One region of the Zoogloea sp. JDB1 genome, then DNA from elsewhere that is predicted to be linked to it. Evidence: predicted binding sites of a transcription regulator. Region 1 holds the regulator's gene; each other region holds the start of a gene.
What was found. The regulator sigma-54, encoded in region 1, starts transcription at its own class of promoters, with help from an activator protein. The targets are predictions, from matches to a motif close to TGGCACGCTTNCTGCTNA.
Positions count from the first base shown of each region.

Region 2: the regulator sigma-54 is predicted to act here: its motif matches at 4,794-4,811, upstream of AC1PPK_RS08250 (CmpA/NrtA family ABC transporter substrate-binding protein).
Region 3: the regulator sigma-54 is predicted to act here: its motif matches at 2,556-2,573, upstream of vnfD (nitrogenase vanadium-iron protein, alpha chain).

Region 1 is NZ_CM161496.1:1,295,805-1,303,780, forward strand. It holds gene AC1PPK_RS05675 (FHA domain-containing protein) at 83-946, shown strand; gene AC1PPK_RS05680 (PsiF family protein) at 1,028-1,246, opposite strand; gene hprK (HPr(Ser) kinase/phosphatase) at 1,332-2,267, opposite strand; gene ptsN (PTS IIA-like nitrogen regulatory protein PtsN) at 2,236-2,721, opposite strand; gene hpf (ribosome hibernation-promoting factor, HPF/YfiA family) at 2,881-3,204, opposite strand; gene AC1PPK_RS05700 (RNA polymerase factor sigma-54) at 3,221-4,681, opposite strand; gene lptB (LPS export ABC transporter ATP-binding protein) at 4,697-5,419, opposite strand; gene recX (recombination regulator RecX) at 5,406-5,855, opposite strand; gene recA (recombinase RecA) at 5,881-6,912, opposite strand; gene pncC (nicotinamide-nucleotide amidase) at 7,130-7,615, opposite strand; gene AC1PPK_RS05725 (phosphatidylglycerophosphatase A family protein) at 7,615-7,976, opposite strand, start outside.
Region 2 is NZ_CM161496.1:1,860,815-1,868,790, reverse strand. It holds gene AC1PPK_RS08270 (hypothetical protein) at 1-453, shown strand, start outside; gene AC1PPK_RS08265 (NADPH-dependent oxidoreductase) at 562-1,380, shown strand; gene AC1PPK_RS08260 (ABC transporter ATP-binding protein) at 1,554-2,345, opposite strand; gene ntrB (nitrate ABC transporter permease) at 2,371-3,309, opposite strand; gene AC1PPK_RS08250 (CmpA/NrtA family ABC transporter substrate-binding protein) at 3,397-4,653, opposite strand; gene AC1PPK_RS08245 (ANTAR domain-containing response regulator) at 5,044-5,619, opposite strand; gene AC1PPK_RS08240 (SpoIIE family protein phosphatase) at 5,750-7,312, opposite strand; gene AC1PPK_RS08235 (response regulator) at 7,379-7,976, opposite strand, start outside.
Region 3 is NZ_CM161496.1:3,727,521-3,735,496, forward strand. It holds gene vnfK (V-containing nitrogenase subunit beta) at 1-659, opposite strand, end outside; gene vnfG (V-containing nitrogenase subunit delta) at 712-1,053, opposite strand; gene vnfD (nitrogenase vanadium-iron protein, alpha chain) at 1,053-2,477, opposite strand; gene AC1PPK_RS16875 (dinitrogenase iron-molybdenum cofactor N-terminal domain-containing protein) at 2,806-3,516, opposite strand; gene AC1PPK_RS16880 (4Fe-4S dicluster domain-containing protein) at 3,525-3,707, opposite strand; gene nifH (nitrogenase iron protein) at 3,790-4,677, opposite strand; gene AC1PPK_RS16890 (NifB/NifX family molybdenum-iron cluster-binding protein) at 4,992-5,582, opposite strand; gene nifN (nitrogenase iron-molybdenum cofactor biosynthesis protein NifN) at 5,593-6,999, opposite strand; gene nifE (nitrogenase iron-molybdenum cofactor biosynthesis protein NifE) at 7,010-7,976, opposite strand, start outside.

The DNA.
Region 1 (7,976 bases):
AACCTTTGCACCGCTCTGGCCGAAGGCCGTGCGATCCGGGCCAACTTTCTTCCGCCTAGTGCGGATTACGGAGTCGTTCAGCATGCCTGATCGCGCCAAGGCGCCCTGCCTCCTCCTTGCCGAAATTGCCGGCGGTATTCTCCTTGCCGAAAAGCTGGGTGAGGCCGAGGCGGCCTATGCGGTCGAACGCAGCCTGAATCGTATGTCGCGCTGCGCCGAGGCCTATCAGGCCATCGGCTTCGCGGTCAAGAAGGCATCGCTGGTGGCGCACTTTATGGATGCGGATGCAGCCCTGTTGGCCGCGCGGGAGATGCGTGAGCGGGTGCGGGCCCTGCCGCCGATGAGCGGTATCAAGCTGATGCTGAAAGCTGGGGTGGTGCTGGAAACGGAAGCCGATGGGCTGGGGCTGGAGGCTGAAAAGCTGGCCGTGCTGCTGGTCGAGAGTCATGCCCCTGACAGTATCGCGGTATCGGAAAACCTGGGACGGATATTAGCGCCGTCGCTGCGTCGCATGCTGGGACAGGCAGGGGATGGAGCAGGCGAAATGCCCATTCCCGTTCTCGAACTGGGGGAGGCTCCACCGCCCACGCCTGCCGAACTGCGCCATGAGGCACTGCAGGCTCATAAGCACATGCGAATCAGTTATCGCGGGCGCAGTTGGGTGATCGATGTGGCCCGCCCGGCCCTGCTGTTCGGGCGTGATACCGGTAACGATATTGTGATCACCGATCCGCGTGTATCGCGTCAGCATGCCCGTCTCGAGCTTCGTAATGGGTTGTTCTATCTGGCCGATTCGAGCACCAACGGCACCTTCCTGCTTGAGGAGGGCAGCCCCGAACACTGCGTCAAGCGCGAGGAGTTCATCCTCGGCGAGAAGGGGCATATCGGCTGCGGCTTTTCCGTCGGCGACAACATGTCGGACGTGGTGGCGTTTGCCCTTGGATGATGTTGCTGGAGGCGTGTTGGATCAAATGACAGAGGGCCGCAATTGCGGCCCTCTGTTCATGTATGAAGCCTGTGCGGCAATTCAGACTTTCAAGCAGCCGCTCATGACCTTTTTGCGTTCGTCGCCCTTCAGTGCCTTCTCGTCGGCTTCCTTGTTACAGGACTTCATCTCGTTCTGCTGGCCTGTCGTGGCAAAGGCTGCGGGGGCCAGGCCGGCAGCAAACAGAGAAATGACGACGCTCAATATCATTTTTTCATCATGCCACTCTTCTCGTATGGACGGTTTGTCGGCATTGCGCACGGATCACAAACGTACCGTGAGACCCGCAATTGACGGTGGAGAGGTGCGTCGATGCGTCGTTTGCGACGAGTTGTGGCAGCGGCGGCTAGAAGCCGCTTTCTTCCATCGCGCGACGTTGGCGGTCGACGAATTCCTGCGTGGAGTCGATGCCGCGCAACAGCAGGATCGTCGAGCGCACGGCGGCCTCGAGCAGTACGGCGAGGTTGCGGCCGGCCGCAACCGGCAACACGACACGGCGCACCGGCACGCCTAAAATGGGTTGCTGTTCGCCGTCGAGGGTCAGGCGCAGCGGGTCTTCCTGGCCCGGTTGGCGGCGCTGCAGGTGGACCACCAGCTTGAGCTTCATCTTCCGCCGGCAGGCCGTTTCGCCAAATATCGTGCGGATATTGAGGATGCCGAGACCGCGCACCTCTATGACGTCCTGCAGTAATTCGGGGCAGCGTCCTTCCAGTACGGTCGGGGCGATGCGCGAGAACTCGACGATGTCGTCGGCCACCAGACCGTGGCCGCGGGAAATCAGTTCCAGCGCCAGTTCCGACTTGCCGGCACCTGAGTCGCCGGTAATGAACACGCCGAGGCCCAGCACGTCCATCAGCACCCCGTGCAGCGCGACCCTTTCGGCTAACTGTCGCGACAGGTAGCTGCGCAGCAGGTCGATGACGTTGGCGGACGGCAGCGGGCTTGCGAAGAGGGCGATGTCCTCGTTCGCGCACAGCGTGCGGATGATGCTCGGGATCTCCTCATCGTCGGCGACGATGAGCGCCGGCGGGGCGTAGGAGAGAATCTCCCGGACGTGGTGGATGACCTTCTCGCGGGTTTGGCGGCGGGCCCAAGCCATCTCGGAGGCGCCGAGGATCTGCAGGCGGTCCGGGTGGATCAGGTTGAGGTGGCCGACCATGTCGGCGGGCCAGATACGGTCTTCGGAGACCGAAATGCGGGTCGCCAGGCTGCCGCATATATGGCGCAGCCGGAGGCGCTCCAGATTGTCGTCAAACAGCCGGCTGACCGTCGTCTGACGCATGGCTGCCCCATTGGGCGAAAAGGGTATGGGCGGCCTGGGCATCGGGCGCGCTCATTAATTGTTCTCGGAAGCTGCGGTCGCTGAACATCTGAGCCAGTTCGGACAGCAGTTGGAGGTGGTGCTCGTTGGCCTGCTCGGGTACCAGCAGCACGAACAGCATCGATACGGGACGCCCGTCGGGGGCGTCGAAGGGAACCGGGTCGGCGAGGCGGATGAACGCACCCAGCGCCTCCTTGAGGCCCTTGATACGGCCGTGAGGAATGGCGATGCCCTGGCCGAGGCCGGTCGAGCCGAGCTTCTCGCGGGCAAACAGGCTGTCGAAGACGGTGCTGCGGCCGATGCCGTGGTTGTTCTCGAACAGCAGGCCGGCTTGCTCGAAAGCGCGCTTCTTGCTGCTCGCCTCGAGTCCGACGACTACATTGGTCGGCGGCAGAAGTTTGGCGATGAGGTTCATGCGAGGACTCTCCCGTGTGCGGAACGGGCCGACACAGGTTGCCGGTGAAAGGCGATTCAGGAAGATCCGGAGGCGGAGGCCGCCGGGGCCGTTGTGTCAATTGGGGCGCATTATAGCCACAACGGTCCCGGGGAAAAGGGTATTACTCGACGCCGGGAATCAGGACTCGGCGAGGTGCTGCTTCAGGGAGTCGTGACCGTGGTCGCTGGTCTTGTCCTTGTACTTCAGGACCTGACGATCAAGCTTGTCGATCAGCCCGTCGATGGCTGCGTACATGTCGGCATCTTCGTTCTCGACGTAGATGTCCTTGCCGCGCACGTGCACGGTGACTTCGGCCTTCTGACGCAGCTTTTCCACCGAGAGGATCACGCCGACGCTGGTGACGTTGTCGAAGTGACGGATCACGCGGTCCAGCTTGCTCGTGACGTACTCGCGGATGGCCGGCGTAACTTCGACGTGATGCCCCGTGATGTTGAGGTTCATGGTTGCTACCTTTCTGTCAGATGGTTTTGCGCAGACTGACCGGCGGAATATCGAGGGACTCGCGGTATTTTGCAATTGTCCGACGAGCCACGACGATACCCTGCTGGCCCAACAACTCGGCAATCTTGGCGTCGGACAAGGGTTTCTTCTTGTCTTCCGCTCCCACGAGCTGGCGAATCAGCGCCCGAATCGCCGTCGAGGAAGCAGCCCCACCGCTGTCGGTGGCAACGTGACTGCCGAAAAAATACTTGAACTCGAAAATGCCCCGCGGTGTGGCCATGTACTTTTGGGTGGTCACCCGCGAAACGGTGGATTCGTGTAGATCCAGTTGTTCGGCAATTTCCCGCAGGGTCAGCGGTCGCATTGCCACATCGCCATAATCGAAGAACTGGCGCTGGCGGTCAACGATCGCTTGCGAAACCCGCTGGATGGTGTCGAAACGCTGTTGCACGTTCTTGATCAGCCAGCGCGCCTCCTGCAGGTGGCTGGACAGGGAACCGCTGGCGCCACGGTTGTCGCGCAGGATCTGGGCATACAGCTGGTTGATGCGCAAACGCGGCATCGCATCTGGGTTGAGGCTGACGACCCAGTTGCTGCGCTGTTTGCGGACCACCACGTCGGGCACCACGTAGCGGGTGTCGGCCTGGGAGAACTGGGCACCGGGGCGCGGGTTGAGGCCGAGGATCAGGGCGTGGGCTTCGCGCAGGGTGTCGTCGCTGCAGCGCAGTGCGCGCTTGATCTTCAGGAAGTCGCGGGCGGCGAGCAGTTCGAGATGCTCGCTGACGATTGCGATGGCCAGTTCACGGGCCTCGCTGGGGGGCAGGGTGTGCAACTGCAGGGCCAGACACTGGCCCACGTCCTGGGCGCCGATGCCGGCCGGGTCCAGGCTCTGGATCTGGCGCAGGGCGATCTTGAGATCGTCCAGTTCGATTTCCAGTTCGGGGGGCAGCAGCGGCAGCAGATCGGCCAGATCCTGGCTGAGGTAGCCGTCGTCGTCGAGGGCCTCGATGAGGAAGCGCACCAGCGCCCGGTCCCGGTCGGACAGCGGCGTCAGCGCAACCTGGGCGTCCAGGTGGTCGCGCAGGGACGGCACGGCGGCCTGGAACTCCTGGAAGTCGGTCTCGTCATCGTCGTCGCGTTGCCCACCACTGCCCGCTGCAGCCCATTCACCGGCTTCGCCGCTGCTGTCGAAATCATGGTCCGGTTCGCGCTCGCGTTCCGACTCCCGGGATTGCTCCTGCTCGCGTTCGTGCGCGGCTTCGCTGCCTGCCGGCGCCACGGGGCCGGGGGCCTCGACGCGGCTCGAGCCAAGGTCGCCCTCGGGCTCTTCCCGCTCGAGCATGGGGTTTTCCAGGAGGATCTTCTCGATCTCCTGGTTGAGTTCGAGGGTCAACAACTGCAGCAGCTTGATGGACTGCTGCAGCTGAGGTGTCAGCGCGAGATGCTGGGAGAGTTTTAGCTGGAGGCTGGGCTTCATGAGTCGTATCGGGCCTCAGAGCCTGAAGTGCTCGCCGAGGTATACCTGGCGGACCTGTTCGTTGTGAACGATCTCGTCCGGGCGGCCACTGGCCAGCACCTCGCCGGCGTTGATGATGAAGGCACGGTCGCAGATGCCGAGGGTTTCACGGACGTTGTGGTCGGTGATCAACACACCGATCCCCTTGTCCTTCAGGAAGCGGATGATCTTCTGGATGTCGATGACGGCGATCGGGTCGACGCCGGCGAAGGGTTCGTCGAGCAGGATCAGGCGCGGGTCGGTGGCCAGGGCACGGGCGATCTCGCAGCGTCGGCGTTCGCCGCCGGACAGGGAGATGGCGGTGCTGTCGCGCAGGTGCTCGATGCCCAGCTCGTTCAGCAGCTCGTCAAGGCGGCTGGCGATCTGCGCCTTGGAGAGGCTCTGCAACTCGAGCACGGCCTGAATGTTCTCGGCCACCGTCAGCTTGCGGAAGACACTCATCTCCTGCGGCAGGTAGGACAGGCCCAGGCGTGCGCGCTGGTGGATCGGGCGATGGGTCAGCACCTCGTCGTCGAGGGTGATCTCGCCGCCGTCGGCGGCCACGAGACCGACGATCATGTAGAAGCAGGTGGTCTTGCCGGCGCCGTTGGGGCCGAGCAGACCGACGACCTCGCCGCTGCCGACGTTGAAGGAAACGTCGTGAACGACCGTGCGGGCCTTGTACTTCTTGCGTAGGTTGCTGACTTTAAGCAGGCTCATCGCCGGGGTGTTCTTTCAGGACTCTACGAATGATTTCGGTGGAAAAGCCGCGACCTTGAAGGAATCTCGCCTGCCGTGCCCATTCTCGCGCGTCTGCGGGTGGTGTGGTGAATTTTCGGCGGTGGATGTCGCGGGCACGTTCGAGTTCGCTTTCGCCGGTGTTTTCGTCGATCGCGTCGCCGATCAGTTCGGAGGATACGCCACGGCGGCTCAGTTCCAGTTTCAGGCGGGCGGCGCCGAAGCGGCTGGCCTTGGCGCGCACGTAGGCGTCGGCGAAACGGGCATCGGACAACAGGCCGAGGTCCACGAGGCGGTCGAGCTCGGCATCGACCTCCTCGGGGCTGCCGAGCGCGCCGAGCTTGCGCGCCAGCTCCGCGCGGGAGTGTTCCCGCTGGGCCAGGCAGCGCAGGGCGCGTTCATGCAGGCTTGCGACCATCGGCGTAGCGTTCTCGTCCGCGTCGTCAGGCCGCTGCAGCTGCCGCCGGCGGCAGCGCCGCCATCTCGGGCAGGCCGACGGCCACGCGGATCTTGTTCTCGATCTCGCGGGCGATGTGCGGGTTGGTCTTCAGGAACTCGCGGGCATTGTCCTTGCCTTGGCCGATCTTCTCGCCGTTGTAGGCGTACCAGGCGCCGGACTTGTCGATGAACTTGTGCTGGACGCCCAGATCGATGATCTCTCCTTCGCGGGAGGTGCCTTCGCCGTACAGGATGTCGAACAGGGTCTCGCGGAACGGCGGGGCGACTTTGTTCTTGACGACCTTGACCTTGGTTTCGGAGCCGATCACCTCGTCGTTCTTCTTGATGGTGCCGATGCGGCGGATGTCCATGCGCACCGAGGCATAGAACTTGAGCGCGTTGCCGCCGGTGGTGGTTTCCGGGCTGCCGAACATCACGCCGATCTTCATGCGGATCTGGTTGATGAAGATCACCAGGGTGTTGGTGCGCTTGATGTTGGCGGTGAGCTTGCGCAGGGCCTGGGACATCAGGCGGGCCTGCAGGCCGGGCAGCTGGTCGCCCATCTCGCCTTCGATTTCGGCCTTCGGGGTGAGGGCGGCGACGGAGTCGATGACGACCACGTCCACGCCGCCGGACCGCACCAGCATGTCGGCGATCTCGAGGGCTTGTTCGCCGGTGTCCGGCTGGGAGATCAGCAGGTCGCCGATGTTCACGCCGAGCTTCTGGGCGTAGGTGACGTCCAGCGCGTGTTCGGCGTCGATGAAGGCGGCGGTGCCGCCGAGCTTCTGCATCTCGGCTACGACCTGGAGGGTCAGCGTGGTCTTGCCGGAGGATTCGGGACCATAGATTTCGACAACCCGGCCACGGGGCAGGCCGCCGATGCCGAGGGCGATGTCGAGGCCCAGGGAGCCGGTGGACACGGTCTGGATGTCGCTTTCGACCTCGCCGTCACCGAGGCGCATGATCGAGCCTTTGCCGAATTGCTTTTCGATCTGCGAAAGAGCAGCGGCGAGAGCCTTGGCCTTGTTGTCATCCATTTGTCTTGATCCTTGTGATAAGGGTTTTGGAGATTATGGCACAGAGTTTGCGTAGGAGTGGACGCAGGTGCCGCAGCAAATTTTCGCCACGAGGTATGTGGCGATGCTGGTATTTTATACAGTCATTGGCGGGCGTCCAGCGAAATTGCTGAGCATTATTGCAATCAGCATGCCAGGCGACTTTTCTTGATGCCGCGCGCGCCGGCGTCAGAGATCTTCAGCGGTAGCGGCGGAGCAGTTCTTCGAGGGCAAAGACGACGGCCTGGCGGCGCACAGCCTCCCGGTCGCCGTCGAAGTGGCAGGTGGCGGTCTGGGCCGCCTCGCCGCTGCGGATCCAGCCGAAGCAGACGGTGCCGACGGGTTTTTCCGGGGAGCCGCCAGTGGGGCCGGCGATGCCCGAGATTGACAGGGCCAGGTCGGCCTCGGCGCGTTCCAGCGTGCCGCTGGCCATTGCCGCGGTGGTTTGTTCGCTGACCGCGCCGTAACGCGCCAGCGTCATCGGCGAGACGCCGAGCAGTGCGCACTTGGCGTCGTTGGAGTAGGTGATGAAGCCGCAGTCGAACCAGGCCGAACTACCGGCCGTGGCGGTGACCACTTCGGCGACCCAGCCGCCGGTGCACGATTCGGCGCTGGCGAGCCGCCAGCCCTTGGCCTGCAGATGCTCGCCGACGAGGCGGGACAGGGTTTCCAGTTGAGCGTCCATCAGCCGGTGATTCTCATCAGGATGGCCAGCACCAGCAGGGAATAGCCGGCGGCCAGCAGGTCGTCGAGCATCACGCCGAAGCCGCCACGGGTGCGTTCGTCCACCCAGCGGATCGGTGGCGGTTTGACGATGTCGAAAAAGCGGAAGGTCACGAAGGCGGCGGCCTGCCAGGCCAGCGTGGTCGGGGTCAGCCACAGCACCAGCCAGATCGCGACGATCTCGTCCCATACGATGCTGCCGTGGTCGGCCACGCCGAGGGCCCGGCCGGTGCGTTCGCAGGCCAGCACGCCGAACAGGAAACAGGCCACCAGCAGCGCGGCGAACATCGGGTCGGACAGCGGCGCCGACACGAAGGGGAACA
Region 2 (7,976 bases), 570 kb from region 1:
GGCCGCGAGCATCTGGAGGAGCTGGCCTCCCGCAGCGAGATCAAGCTCGACGCGCTACCCGTCGAGCGCCTGTCCGACTGGCGCGCCGACTCAGCCAATCTGGTCCGTGAATACTTCGAGATCATCGGCGATGCGCATCAGTCCATCCTGAAGCTAGCCCGCGACCAGGTCGCCGTGTTCGACCAGGCCCTCAACCGCCAGCTCGAACATGCCGCTCGCAGTGCCGACGCCAACGGCGAAGCTGCCATCGGCCACGTGAAGAAGGCCCTGCGTCAGGCCGAAGCCGGCTTCAACGAGCTGGCCGATGCCGCGGCCCGCGGCGCCGACCTGGTGGAAGAACAGGTCCGCCAAGTGTCGGACGCCCTGAGCAGCGACGACACGGACGCCAGCGAAGCCAGCGGCGAAACCGCCGTTGCGCCGCGCAGCCGTCACCGCAGCAGCAGCGCGGAATAAGCCCGCCACCGCCGGCGGACCGGGCAGGCCCGTTGGCGGTAAAATCGGGATTCCCGGCGACGGGGCCAGGCGCCCCTGCCGCCCGCCTTCACCACAGCCAGGAATCCCATGAGCACCGCATCCCTCTACCAGGCCCGTTACGGCAGCGCCGACGTCGCCGTACCGTCCGCCGGTTCCCCCATCATCGATCACCTGCTGGCCCACCGCTCGGTGCGCGCCTACCTGCCCGACCCGGTCAGCGACGACACCCTCGCCGCGATCATCGCCGCCGCCCAGTCCGCCGCCAGCTCCTCCAACCTGCATGCATGGAGCGTCGTGGCCGTCCGCGATCCGGCCCGCAAGGCCCGTCTGGCCGAGCTGGCCGGCGATCAGGATCACATCCGCCAGGCCCCGCTGCTGCTGGTGTGGCTGGCCGACCTGGCCCGCCTGGAGGCGGTCGCGCAGAAGCTCGGCGAAACCCCGGCCGCACTGGACTACCTGGAAATGTTCGAAGTAGGCGTCATCGACGCCGCGCTGGCGGCGCAGAACGCAGTCACCGCCGCCGAATCCCTCGGCCTCGGCACCGTGTATATCGGTGCGATGCGCAACCGGCCGGAAGACGTTGCAGCCGAACTCCAACTGCCGTCGAAGGTCGTCGCGATGTTCGGCTTGTGCGTCGGCACGCCCGACCCGCAGCAGCCTGCTTCGGTCAAGCCGCGTCCGCTGCAGTCCGTGGTGTTGCATCAGGAAACCTATTCCCTGCCCGCCCAGCAGGCCGGCCTGGAGTACTACGACAGCGCGATGAGCGCCTTCTACACCAGCCAGGGCATGAAGGTGCGCGGCACCTGGTCCAACCATTCGACCAAGCGCGTCCGCGACGCCGGCTCCCTGTCCGGCCGCGACCGCCTGGTGGAAGCCCTCAACGCGCTGGGCTTCGCACTGAAGTAAGCCCGCAAGCGGCCAGCGAGCACGCCCCATAGGGTGGGTCATGCGCCCCCCAGCCGCTTGCGCGGCGTCCGCAGGTGAGTGAATCCGCTGCCACGGTTTGCGCCGACTGGCTACGAAAACGAAAAGGCCCGGGCACATGCCCGGGCCACTCTGCTTCAGTGCCAGGCCCCCGTTCAGGCCGCCTTCTTCATCTGCTTCTGATACAGGAACTCCAGGATCGCCCCACGGCATTCCGCGAAGTGCGGATCGTGGGCCAGTTGCAGGCGGTCGCGCGGCTTGGCCAGCTTCACTTCGAGGATCTCGCCGATGGTCGCCGCCGGGCCGTTGGTCATCATCACCACCCGGTCGGACAGCAGCACCGCCTCATCCACGTCGTGGGTGACCATCACCACAGTGGCGCCAGTCTTTTCCATCACGCCGATCAGCTCGTCCTGCAGGGACGCGCGGGTCAGCGCATCGAGGGCGCCGAAGGGCTCGTCCATCAGCAGGATCTTCGGCTCCATCGCAAAGGCGCGGGCGATGCCGATGCGCTGCTTCATGCCGCCGGAGATCTCGTGGGGCATCTTCTGCGCCGCATGACTCATGTGCACCATCTCCAGCGCAGCGTTGGTACGGGCCTTGAGTTTCTCCTTGCCTTCCTTGGCGCCGAAGACGCGCTCGACGGCCAGATGGACGTTCTCGAAACAGGTCAGCCAGGGCAGCAGGGAGTGGTTCTGGAAGACCACCGCCCGCTCCGGGCCGGGGCCAGCGATCTCGCGGCCGTTGCAGATCATCGCGCCGGAGGTGGGCAGCGTAAGGCCGGCGATCAGGTTGAGCAGCGTGGATTTGCCGCAGCCCGAGTGGCCGATAAGGGACACCACCTCGCCCTGGCGGATCTGCAGATTGACGCTCTGCAGCGCGACAAAGCGGCCCTTCTTGGTGTCGAAAGTCATGCCGACGTTTTCGACCTTTACGATTGCGTTCATGTGAGGACTCCTCGATCCGGGCCGGTTAGTTGTTGCCGTAGCTGAAGCGGCGGGCGATCAGCAGCAGGCATTGTTCGAGCACGAGGCCAACGATGCCGATCACGAAGATCGCGATGATGATGTGCTCGACCTTCAGGTTGTTCCATTCGTCCCACACCCAGAAGCCGATGCCGACGCCGCCGGTGAGCATCTCGGCGGCCACGATGACCAGCCAAGCGGTGCCGATGGACAGGCGGATACCGGTCAGCATGTAGGGCAGCACGGACGGGAAGAGGATCTTGGTGATGATCTTGAACTCGGACAGGTTCAGCACCCGTGCCACGTTCAGGTAGTCCTGCGGCACGCGCTGCACGCCTTGGGCGGTGTTGAGGATCATCGGCCAGATGGAGCAGATGAAGATGGTCCAGGTGGAGGCCGGGTCGGCAGCCTTGAAGACCATCAGGCCGATCGGCAGCCAGGCCAGTGGCGAGACCGGGCGCAGGATGCTGATGATCGGTTCGAGCATGCTGTTCATGAAGGCGAAGCGACCGATGATGAAGCCCATCGGGATGCCGACCAGAGCCGCCACGCCGAAGCCGATGGCAACCCGCTTGAGGGACGACAGGATGTTCCAGCCGATGCCCTGGTCATTCGGCCCGTTCTGGTAGAAGGGATCGGAGAAAAGCGTGATGGCCGCATCAAGGGTCTTTGCCGGGCCGGGGAAATCGGCGGACTTCATCGCCACCAGCGCCCACAGGCCGATGATGAAGGCAAAGCCGAGCAGCGGCGGCAGCACCGCGCGCAGGAAAGAGCCACAGCGTTCGCCGATGGAAACAGACGGTTCGGCTGCTGGCGCCGGGGTGACAGGTGCGGCAACCATTGAGGCCTCCTGCTTGGCAACGATGATGTCATTCCGCGTATCGGAAACGGCTTCGGTGTCGGGCCCGACAGTCACGAGGCCAGAGGTAAGGGTCGCAGTGCTCATCTGGGTCTCCAGAATTCTGTAGGGGCGAATCGCTTCGCCCGCGGATGTGGATCGGCAGTGCTGGGCGAGCGGACTCGCCCCTACAGGTCAGGCGTGGATCTTGAAGCTGGCGGCGTACTTCTTCGGATCCTTGCCGTCCCACACCACGCCGTCGATCAGCTTGGACGTGCGGAAGTCGGACTTGGGCACCGGTACGCCGACGATGCCGGCGGCCTGCTTGTACAGCTCCGTCTTGTTGATCGCCTTGGCCACCGCCAGATAATCCACGTCCTGCTTGAGCAAGCCCCAGCGACGGTGCTGGGTGAGGAACCACATACCGTCGGACAGATAGGGGTAATTCACCAGACCGTCGTTGTAGAACTTCATGTAGTTCTTTTCGGACCAGCTCTTGCCGAGGCCATTTTCGTACTGGCCGATCATGCGGCTGCGGATCACGTCCACATCGGTATTCACGTAGCTCTTGGCCGCCACGGTTTCGGCAGTCTTGGCGCGGTTGGCGGCGCTGGCATCGATCCACTTGGAGGCTTCGAGGATCGCGCAGATCATCGCGCGGGCGGTGTTGGGGTACTTGGCAGCGAACTCGGCCGTCGATCCCAGCACCTTTTCCGGGTGGTCGGTCCAGATATCCTGGGTCGTCACCGCAGTGAAGCCGATCTTGTCCACGATCGCCCGCTGGTTCCACGGCTCGCCGACGCAGTAGCCGTCCATGTTGCCGACGCGCATGTTGGCGACCATCTGCGGGGGCGGCACGACTATGTTCTTGACGTCCTTGAAGGGGTCGATGCCGTGGGCAGCCAGCCAGTAGTACAGCCACATGGCATGGGTACCGGTGGGGAAGGTCTGGGCGAAGGTGTATTCCTTGTCCTTCCTGGCGACGACCTTGGCCAGCGAGGCGCCATCCACCGCGCCCTTTTCCTTCAGGCCGTTGGACAAGGTGATCGCCTGGCCGTTGTTGTTGAGTGTCATCAGCACCGCCATGTCCTTCTTCGGGCCGCCGATGCCCAGGTGCAGGCCATACACCAGGCCGTACAACACGTGGGCGGCATGCAGCTCGCCATTGGCCAGCTTGTCGCGCACGCCGGCCCAGGAGGCCTCCTTGCTCGGGGTGATCTTGATGCCGTACTTCTTGTCGAAGCCCATCACCGAGGCCATCACCACCGAGGAACAGTCGGTCAGCGGGATGAACCCGATCTTCACCTCTTCCAGTTCCGGCTTGTCGGAACCCGCGGCCCACGCGCCGCCCGCCGGGAGCATCGTCCCCATCGCTGCCATACCTCCAATAGTCGCGCCAGCTTTCAGAAAGCCACGGCGGGAAAGAATCTTGTCGTCGAATTGCGCGCTCATCACATGCCCCTGATCCGCTTACCCAAAAAAAAGAGGCGTCACATCTCCCCGCGCGATTCGCGCTGGGGGGATGGACGCCTTTGTCCAAGTCTGATCGCCTGATCAAGCCGGGCCGCCGTTGGTCCGACTTCTGCCAGGACTTAGCGAGGACCGTGCCAAAAACAACAAGTCATTGATTAAAAGAAAAAATCCCATAATGAACACAAACCTACCCCTTAAGAGGTAGCAGCATTCCGCTCCTTGAATGCACTTCCGCAGTGCAGCAATCGGCTTTTCGGCACCATTCCGGCCCACTTCGAGGAAAGACCGGTAAATCCACAAGAAAAAAGGCGGTAGCGCCTTCGCGCCACCGCCCCATCGATATCCACGCCCTGCCGGGCACTACTCCATTCAGAGTAGGAGGTTGGCCATATCTATCACATCCTGGGCCACGTCGGCCACCTTGCGGCCGCGCTCCATCGCCAGCTTGCGCAGCGCGTGATAGGCCGCATCCTCGTCGAGGCCGCGGGCCTTCATCAGCACACCCTTGGCCTTGTCCACGATGATGCGCTCGCTCAACTTGCGGGTCGCGTCATCCCGTTCGGCACGCAGATGCTGGAAGGCCTCGAACTGGGCAATGGCCACCTCGACCAGCGAATCGAGCCTCTCGGACGACACCGAATCAACGACATACGAGGAAACGCCGGCCTTCACGGCCCGGCGGATCGCCGCCGAATCGGAATCCTGCGAGAACAGCAGCACCGGGCGCGGACAGTCCCGGTTCATGATGGCCAGATGCTCGAGGGTGTCGCGGCTGGGGGAATCGGCCTGGATGAAGATCACGTCCGGCTTGGTGGCCAGGACCTGCTCGGACAGATCGAAGGCATTCGACAACACCGCCGCCACCTGATGGCCGGCGAGCGCCACCGCTGCGCAAACGTCCGCGGCACGCTCTCGGGAGGAATCGACAACGAGCACTCGAAGCATGAGAAAACACCCTGGAAAGACATGGCACTTTAAAGCATGAAGTGCGCCAGAGATACATCAACCTGCTCCCCTTATGAGGGTAACAGGTGGAGGCAAGTTCATTCACCCTCACTGCAGGGATAGGTCGTCATCACGACGCCCGGGCGGCCCCTTCGCCATCGACCAGACAGTCGAGGATCAGCACCGACACATCGTCAGCCGCCGACTGGCGGCCCAGGTGACGGGTCAGCGCCTCGCGCAGGCCGGCCACCCGCGACGCCGGCGGCGTTGCACGCAGGGTCTGCTCCAGGCCGGCATTGCCGAAGGACTGGCCTTGGCGGTTCTCGGCCTCGGTCAGGCCATCCGAGCAAAGCACGATCTGCGACGCAGCATTCCAGCCGAAGACCTCGCAGGCAATCCCGGCCTCCGCAGAGGGCAGGATGCCGAGAGGCAGCTGCCGGGAAACAAAGCGCTGCAGCACCGTACCACGCTCATCGATCAGCAGCACGTCGGGCACGCCACCGACCCAGATCTGCCCCTGCGGTGCAGCGGCCTCCAGGCGTACCAGCGCCGATGCAACGAAGCGCCCGGCGGGCAGCAGGCCGCACAACAGATCGTTGAGCTCGGTCACCAGGCTCGTCAGCGGTGCATTGCGCGCAGCCCCTCGATAAAAGGCTCCCAGCGCAGGCAGCACGCTCACCGCAGCGGCCAGCCCGTGGCCGGTGGCATCGGCCAGCATCGCGTACAGGGCGCCGTCCGGCGCGCGCGCCACGGCCACCACGTCGCCGGAGAAATTGCGCGCCGGCAGCACCGCATACTGCACCGCGCGGTCGTGCAGCCAGTCGCTGCGGATCTGGCGCTCCATGATGTTCATCGCCAGCTCCTGCTCGCGCTCCGACTCGTCGTGGTAGCGCTGCAGACGGGCTGCGTCTTCGACCAGCTGGCGCTGGATGCGGCGCGCCTCGGAGACGTCGCGGACGACACCAATGAACATGCGCCGGTTGGGCAACTGGAGATCGGACATTCCGACCTCCATCGGGAAGGTCGCACCGCTCTTGCGGCGCCCCAGCATCTCGCGGATCTGACCGCCGGCCTTCATCTGCCCGGACGACAACAGCCTGGGGATGGACAGCTCGGTACCGAAATCGCCATCCGACATCAGCATGCCGAGGAGCTGCCCGATCATCTCCGACGACGAATAGCCGAAGATCTGGCTTGCCGCCCGGTTCACCGACAGGATGCGGCCATTCTCGTCGGCCGAGATGATGCCGTCGATGACCCCGTTGGCCACCGCCCGGACCTGCTCCAGGGAACTCGCCAGCCGCCGCTGCATGTCGAGCAGGCGGCGCAGGGCCTTGAAACGCGCGGCGAAAACCGGGAAGGACAGAGGTTTGGCCAGGTAATCGTCGGCACCGATGTCCAACCCATGAACGATGTCTCCCTCACCACTGAGGGCCGACAGGATGATCACCGGTACCCAGCGATCGCCGGCGATGCTTCGGATCTGGCGGATTGCCTCGAAGCCATCCATCCGCGGCATCATCAGGTCCATCAACACCACGTCCGGCGATTCGCGCCGGAACAGCTCGACGGCTTCGACGCCATCCTCCGCATAGATGGGAACGCAATTCAGGTGGGCCAGGAAAGTGCCTACGATGCTCCGGTTCGACGCAATGTCATCCGCAACCAGCACGCGCAACGGTTTTTCTGCCATTACAGAGTCTCTGCAGTTGGCGGGCGCGCCCTTAGGCGGCGCGCCCGCATATCCATCCAGTACGTATCAGACCAGGCCCTGGACCTTGGGAACCGTGACCACAACCTGGTTGCCCGGCGGCAGGTAGGTCAGGCTCGCAAAGGCCAGCTGGCGGGACAGGGCGATGCCACGCCCGTTGGGGGCAAAGGCACGCTCCGGATCGAAATCGAGGAACTGGCGCCAGTCGAAGCCTTCGCCATCGTCGCGGATCTCGAACACCCAGCGGCTGTCGTCGCTGCGCACGCGCAGACGCACGACCTTGTCCCGGTTTTCCGGCAAAGCAAGCCGCCGGGTGATCTCCTCCTCCCAGCTGTCACTCTCACGCAGGCGGCTCTTCTCGGAGAATTCGATCCCCAGGTTGCCGTGCTCGACACCATTCACCAACAGTTCGGACAAGCCCATCGCCAGCATGTCCGGTTGTGGCCCCAGCAAGGCGATGAAGGAGGCCAGCACCCGCGCCTCTTCGAGGGTACGGATGCGGAATTCGCCCTCCTTGATGCAGCGGAAGGCCTGCGCCTGCTCGGCCAGGCTGGCGGTCAGCTCGCGGCGCACGCGCATGTCGTCGAGGGCGGAACGGATGATGGTCTGCAGCGCCTCGCCCTCGAAAGGTTTGGTGAGGTAGTAG
Region 3 (7,976 bases), 2.4 Mb from region 1:
TCGAAATCCTCGGTATCCACCAGGATGTTGGCGTCGACGCCCATCTCCTTCATGTAGTACTTGAGGAGTGTGATGTCGCCCGGATTGACCCAGCCGGGGATCAGGTTGAGCTTGCCGTTCGGCGCACCCTTGGTCTTGGCGATAGTCTTCACCATCGACTTCAGGCACTCGGCATAGCCGCTCACATGGCTGCCCTTGAAGCTGGGCGTATGCACCGGCGCCAGGTAGATCTGGCGATCCGGGAACTCGGCCTTGAGAGCCCGGTTGCAGTTGTTGATGGTGCCTTCGATGTCGTCGCCGATCACTTCCGTCGAGCAGGTGGTGATGATCGGGATCACCCGCAGGTTCGGATAGCGCTTGGCCAGCACCATCACGCCCTCCTCCACCCGCTTGGTTCCGCCGAACACTGCCGACTCCTCGTGCAGCGAGGTGGAGGCGATGTCGAAGTTCTCCTTGAAATGCTGGGCGAACAGCAGGCGCACGAACATCGTGCAGCCCTGGCCGCCATGGACCAGCGGAATGCAGTCCTTGACGCCGATCCCGGCGAACTGGGCGCCGGCCGGCTGGCAGTCGTACATCGGGTTGATGATGCCGCCCCGGTCCTTCGGGACGAGTTTCACTTCGGCCGGCTTCACGGCGGCCGTATCACATGCACTCATGAGAATTCCCCTTGGCTGCGGGCAGGTGCCGAGGCCTCCGCCCGGTGGTGCCTCAATAAAGGTGGTGATTGAGTTCGCGGTTGGTGGAGCGGGCGATCGTGGTGTCGAGCAGGCGGGCCTTGAGGCTCTCCATCACCTGGGTGATCTCCTCTTCGCCGGCTTCGCGCACCCACGGATAGCGCTCCCGCAGGTCGTCGGCCATGATCCGGCCGTCGGCGTAGTGCAGACGCTCCATCGGGGTATCGCGCTTGGGCGGCTTGCCGGTGAGCAGGGCCGTGGCCTGATCGACGACGCCGTGGATGTTTTCGGTGCGGTCCCAGGTACGGGAGAAGAACTGCCACAGGCAGCGCTCCTCCGTGTAGCTGAAGACGTCCTCGAGCTTGTCTTCCAGCATCACGCAGCCTCCCGCATGATCACCGGCGTGCTCTGGGCCTTGTCGCGGATATCGACGGCGGCCAGGTGGCGCAGGGGGTTGTACACCGCGTTGTAGGTGTCGCGGGCCAGATTCACGAAACCCTCGAAGCCCATATAGGGGCCGTTGTGGTAGCCGTGGCCATTCACGTACGGGATGTGCAGCTTCTTGACCAGCTCGCCGACCCGCGGGCCGGTGAAGATCACGTCCGGTTTGACCAGGTCGATGATCTCGAAGAACTCCAGCTCGTTGCCATCGTCAATGTAATACGTGCCTTCGCGGCCGCGGGCGATGACCTTCTCGAAGTCCTCTTCATGGCCGAACTTGGACGACATGGCCACCACTTGGATGCCCAGGTCGTCCTCGACCGACTTGGTCCAGTGCCACAGGCGCGGGCCGCCGGTCCAGATCGCCATCTTCTTGCCCTGCAGGCGCTCCTTGTACCAGTCGAGCTTGGGCTTCCACTTGGCCTCCTCCTCGGCGATCAGCGCCTCGCCGCGCTCCTCGATGCCGAAGAAGGCGCAGATCTTGCGGATGCCCTCGGCCATGTAGCTGAAGCCCCAGGAGTCGATGTCCAGGCGCGGAATGCCGTAGCGCTTCTTGAGTTCGTTGGCGATGTAGCCCGACGAGCGGGCGCAATTCACCACGTTGAGCTTGGCCTGGTGCATGCAGCGCAGGTCGTCGTAGGTGCCGTTGCCGGTGAAGTGGGCGACCACCTGGATGCCGAGCTTGTCCCAGTAGGTCTGCAGCAGCTGGGTATCGCCCTGGATGTTGAAGTCGCCGATGAAGTTCATCGTGTATTCACTGGTGATTTCCTTCTCCAGCGTCTCGACCTTCTCATTGATCCAGCCGATATTGAGCACGTGGTGGCCCTTGGACTGGGACACGCCGGAGAAGCCCGGACATTCGACGGTGAAGATGTCCACATCCGGCCGCTCCTTCATGACCTTCTTGGCCACCGCCTTAATGTCGTCGCCGATCAGCGCCGTCGGGCAGGTGGTATAGACGATCATCCGCTTGATGTCCGGCATCTCGTCGAAGGCCTCGTTCATGCTCTGTTCGAGGCGCTTCTCGCCGCCGAACACGATGTGGCTTTCCTTCATGTCGGTGGACCACACGTACTTCATGTTGAAGTGGCCGTTGTCCGTCGGGTAGCGCTTGGTGTGCCAGGTGTCGTAGGCGCAGCCGAGCGGGCCGTGGATCATCTGGATGGTGTCCTTCAGCACACCGCCGATCACCAGCTTGGCGCCACAGAAGGCGCAGCCGCGCTCGGACAGGGTGCCGGGAATCGTCGCCGCGTTGGCAATAGGCAGGTATTCACGAGTGTCCTCGTCGGGCGCCTTGAGGTAAATGTGTTTCTGGCGCTCGGGAATGTCCTTGTCGCATTCGAGCAGGACCATGGGCATGGCATTTCTCCTTGCAATTGATTCCGGATTGACCGGAGTGGAAACGAAAAAGCTTTTCGATCAGGAAGGCAATTCCATTTAGCATCGAGCGTGCCACGTCATTCAAATAAATCCAGAAAAAAAGAATTTACAGGCAAATCAAGGTATTGAAGACCTTGTTCGTAAAACTCAATTTCGGCTCCATTTTTTCAAGGCTTTTAAATCCGTTCGCCCACGTACCAAGCACAATTTGGTGTTCGCGATTGTGCGCGCGGCTTTTTCGGATGAAATAAGAAACCCGTCGCGCCAATTCCGGCGGGACGGGTCGATATGAGCTATCGGGAAATTTCTATTGCAGGCTCGATCCGCAATGGATGGCCAGCGGGCGTGGCCGCTCGAGCCTTCCGGCTTTCACGAGCCAGGGCGGCGGCGTGCCCTGCAGGACCAACTGGATCTGATCCAGGGCCCAGGGCGCGTCCATCGGGCTCCCATAACCCAGCGGATGGACGCCGAGGTGCATGAGGCGCGCCGCATTGGATGTGCCCACGCCGACGGTCAGCAGCAGATGGCAATCGGCAATGCACTCCGCCCGCCATCGGTTCCCGTCGTCCGCGGCCTTGGCGGCCGCCGTTCCGCGCACGTCGATCAGCCGCCTTTCCGTCGCGCTCAACTGGAAGATCAGGAAACGCAGGCAGGCGTTGAAGAAGCCGTCCAGCTGCAGCCCCGAGTCGGACGCAATGGCGATGCGGATGGAGCCTGGCATGTCGCCATCCTCATAGCGCTGGATCGGCGGAATCGTGGTGTCGATGATGTTCACGGTCGCCCGGTCCGCCAGAAAGGCCAGCGCCTCCCGCAGCTGCGGCCGCGGCAGCTGCGGGAGGCGTCCGCCGGGTGCGGCCCGCAATTGCGCCACTGTCAGCGAGCGGAGCTTGCGGTCGGTCAGCGGAAACCCCAGTAGCGCGATCAGGGTTTGAACCGCGTCGGCCACCGGCACACCCGGTAACGCGCGGGCCGCCAGGCCGATGCGCAGCGCGAGCTCCGCCGAAAGTCTGGACGTCATACCGCGGCCTACAGCGGCGTAATGGCGCCGGACGCGCATTCGGCGAGGCAGGCCGGATCGCCATCGCATTCGGTGCAGGTTTCGGGGTTGATGGAATAGACGCCGCTCTTCTTCAGCACCGAGCGGGTCGGGCACACCGGCTTGCAGTCGCCGCACAGGCTGCAGGCATCCGGATCGATCATCATGGCCATGGCGAACTCCAGGCTGCGGTCCGGCGCGGCATTCGGGGGCAGTAGCCCCCGTGCCTGCCGGACAGGGTGGGCGGAACGGGCCTCAGGCGACGGCCAGTTCAGCGGCGGTCTTGCCGACGATGGACTCGTCTTCCTGCTCCATGATCCCGAACTCCATCAGCAGTTCTTCGAGGCCGTCCATTTCCAGCGGCGTCGGGATCACCAGCTTGGTGTTGTCGATCACCTTGCGGGCCAGCGCGCGGTACTCGTCGGCCTGCTTCGCGGTCGGGTCGTACTCGATGACGGTCATGCGGCGGATTTCGGCGTGCTGCACGACGTTGTCGCGCGGCACGAAGTGGATCATCTGGGTGCCCAGGCGCTCGGCCAGGGCCATGATCAGCTCGTCTTCACGGTCGGTCTTGCGGCTGTTGCAGATCAGTCCGCCCAGACGCACGCTGCCGGAGTTGGCGTACTTCACGATGCCCTTGGCGATGTTGTTGGCGGCGTACATGGCCATCATTTCGCCGGAGCAGACGATGTAGATTTCCTGAGCCTTGTTCTCGCGGATGGGCATGGCGAAGCCGCCACACACCACGTCGCCGAGCACGTCGTAGAACACGAAGTCCAGGTCTTCGTCGTAGGCGCCTTCTTCTTCCAGGAAGTTGATGGCGGTGATCACACCACGGCCGGCGCAGCCGACGCCGGGCTCCGGGCCACCGGATTCAACGCATTTCACATCGCCGAAGCCGGTCTGCAGCACGTCGTCGAGCTCCAGGTCCTCCACCGAGCCAGCCTCGGCGGCCAGGTGCATCACCGTCGTCTGGGCCTTGCTGTGGAGGATCAGGCGGGTGGAGTCGGCCTTCGGGTCGCAGCCGACGATCAGTACCCGCTTGCCGGCCTCTGCGAGCGCGGCGACCAGGTTCTGGGTGGTGGTGGATTTGCCGATACCGCCCTTGCCGTAAATGGCGCATTGACGCAGTTTCTTGCTCATTTCTATTACCCCTTTTGATTGAATGAAGACTGGCGCAAATTGCTCAGCAAGGGGCATGCCATTATTCTTTAATTGCTTTTTCCTTTTATTTTCGCGCCCTTCTGAATTGGAAATTCAATTTCCGGAAATAAAACCGTTCGTTTGAGTACAACGCCGTCCAACCGGTGTTCGCCTCTGTGCAAGCAGCGCAAAAAGCATCGGAGCCTGAAATGAAAAAGGCCGGATAAATGGACAACCCAAGAGTCCATTTATCCGGCAAGGCTCCGAGCGCTCCCCTGTTGCGGTGGATGGCACGCCCCCCGCGGGAAGACCGGTCAGGCTAAATCGTCCATTGAGGTGATCAGTTGATGAATGACTGTCGGGTTGAGGGCGGTTGACTCCACGTCCCACGTTCCGTCGGCAAGGCTGTCGAAGCACTCGGGTGATTTCTCCTGCCGTGCCACGGCGCGGTCCACCCAGGCCAGTCCGCCGTAATGCAGCGCAAAGCTGACCTCGTTCAGCAAGTCCATGATCTCGTGGCCGTTGTCCACGATGATCGGTTGCACGTCGAGGGCCATCAGGCGGCGTATCGACGATGCGCCGATGGATGCTGCATAGACCGCAGCGCAGCCCTTCAGGAAGTCCAGCTTGGCGATCACCTTGTCTTCCGGCGGTTTGTCCGGTGGGGGCAATATGTCCTCGGGCGCGGGGGCGTAGGGTTGCGACGGCAGGTGGGCCACCCCCTGCAGTTCCCGCGGTAGCCCCTTGTCCTTGTTGCTGCCCTTCATTTCCGCCTTGATGAACTCTCCGATGCCGACGAGGCTGGCCCGCCCGGGCTCCACGTCGAACAGGACGAGGCGATCCGCAGCACCGAAATGGAGATCGACCTTTTGCTGGTCCGTTGAGGCAAATGCAATGCGTAACATGGGATCTCCTTCAACCGAGAAGTGTTGATGCGCCGGACGCGGCGACCGGGACGTGTCCGTCCATTTCCGGAGGGCGCTCCTTTCCGTAGAAGGAGCGGTATGGCGCAATTTCCGGGCGTGCGGCACCGGCGAGATTGGCGAGGTCGAACAGCGCCTGGCGGCTCCCGTCGTAGCCGACCCATTTGCGAGCTGAGCCGCCGAAGATGTCGTACAGCGGGAAGCCGGCCCGGAGTAGCGGAATGCGCAGCCTCTCCGCGATGTCCGCGCCATGGGAGTTGGCGATCAGCACCTGGGCCTTGCCCGCCTGGGCCCGCGCTTCCAGGTCTTCCAGGTCGCCGACGACGACCGCTTCGATCGGCAGATCGACCAGCCCTTCCGCACGGCTCGACGCTACCGCGGCGACCACATGGATGCCGACGCCGGTCAGGAAGCGGGCCAGCATGCCCAGGTGGTCAGGGTCGGCGGCTACGCCAAGGCGCAGGGCGCCGAGCACGAAGTGGGTGTCGACCATCGCATCGAGCAGCTGCTCGCGCAGCCGGTCGATCCGGTCCGGGACGGAGCGCCCGGAAATGCCGGCCAGCGCCTCGGTGAAGGCATCGCATGCCGCCAGCCCCATCAGCCCTTCGAAGCGGTGATCCGGCACGCCGGTGCGGGCTTTCAGCCGATCCGCAGCGGTGAAGACCGACGGGCCGACGGCCAGCGTGGCGACGGACTTGCCCATTGTCGCCACATCGATGCGCGACACGCCGCCGCGCGACAGGGTCGAGAAGCCCGCCGGGTCGAAATGCCCATCCAGGCTGCCGCCCAGGTCCGGCAGCATCACCGGACGCAGGCCGAAAGCCTCGACCCAGGCCCGCACGGCTTCGGCGTCCCCCGGCGTCAGCATCGACGACAGCAACACGTTCACCTGCCGGGGCCGGTAGCCGGCTACCCGGCCCTCCGGCACCAGGTGCTCGATGACGGCCTCCAGCGCGCGCGCGTAGCCGCTCTCCAGGCTGCCGAGGGTGTCAGGCGTGTTGATCGGGATCACGCTGATGTCCATGAATTCCGGACTGCTGCGCTGGAACTCCTTGACCGTCCGCGCGATGTCGGCCCCCTGGGTTTCGGTCAGACCGGTGGTCATCAGGCCGATCACTTCCGGGTTGTTGAGTTCGGCCACCGTCCGCAGCGCTTCGACGACGCTGCTGTCAGCGCCCATCACCGTCACCACCTGGTCCATCGCGGTGGTCTGCAGTGCTACCGGTTCGCGGAAGTGGCGGGTGAAGAAAACCTTGCTGAAGGCGGTACAGCCCTGGGCGCCGTGCTGCAGCGGCACCGCCTGGTCCAGCCCCAGCACGGCCAGGGTGGCGCCCATCGGCTGACTGACCTTGAGCGGATTGACGGTCAGCGGCTTGTTCGAGATATGTACCATCGCCATGTCAGTCCCCTCAGGCGCAAGCCAGGGCCATGGCGGGCCGCCGGTGCCAGGCCGGCTTGCGGACGAGCTGGGCCCAGATCGGATTGTCGATTACGTCGGCGATGTGCTGCGCCAGTTCGACGAGGCCGTCGTAGCCGGCATAACCGAAATCCCGCTCATGGTTGATGTCGAGAAAAGGGATGCCGGATTTGAGCGCCGGATACAGGTAGCGGCCACCGGCGAAGAGGATGTCGACGCCGTACTCGCGGCAGGTCTCCATCAGCGTGCCCTGGTCGTTGTTGCCGATCATGCGGGCTTCGGGGCCCATCAGCGCACGGATGCGGGCGCGGTCTTCCTCGGTGGACTTCTCGGTGCCTGTCGCCACGACGTCCATGCCCAGGTCCTGCAAAGCCGACACGATGGACCAGGATTTGACGCCGCCGGAGAAGATCAGCGCCCGCCGTCCGGCCAGGCGATTGCGGAACGGCGCGAGGCGCTGGGCCACCCCACCCTCTTCCCGGCCGATCACGACCTCGGTGCGCACGCGGAAGTCCGCATCGCCAACCAGGCAGGCGAGATCCCGCAAAGCCTGGGAGGTGTCTTCCACACCGTAGAAGCTGCCTTCAAAGAACGGGGTGCCGTAGTCCTCCTGCAGCTTGCGCGCCACGTTGAGCATCGCCTTGGAGCAGACCACCATGTTGGCCTGCGCCCGGTGCATGGTCTGCACTTCATGGAAGCGCGCGTCGCCGGACAGCGTGCACAGGATGCGCAGGCCCAGTTCGTCGAACAGGGGCGCGACGCGCCAGAACTCGCCGGCGATGTTGTACTCGCCGATCAGATTGATGTCATGGGTCGGCAGGCCGTCCGGGCGCGGCCGGGCCGGTGCGGGCTCGCGGGTTCCGATCACGTGGCGATACAGCGTTTCGCCGGCAATCCGGTTGCCGAGGCTCTTGCTGCCGTAGAAGCCGGCACAGTCCACCGGGACGACCGGGATCTGC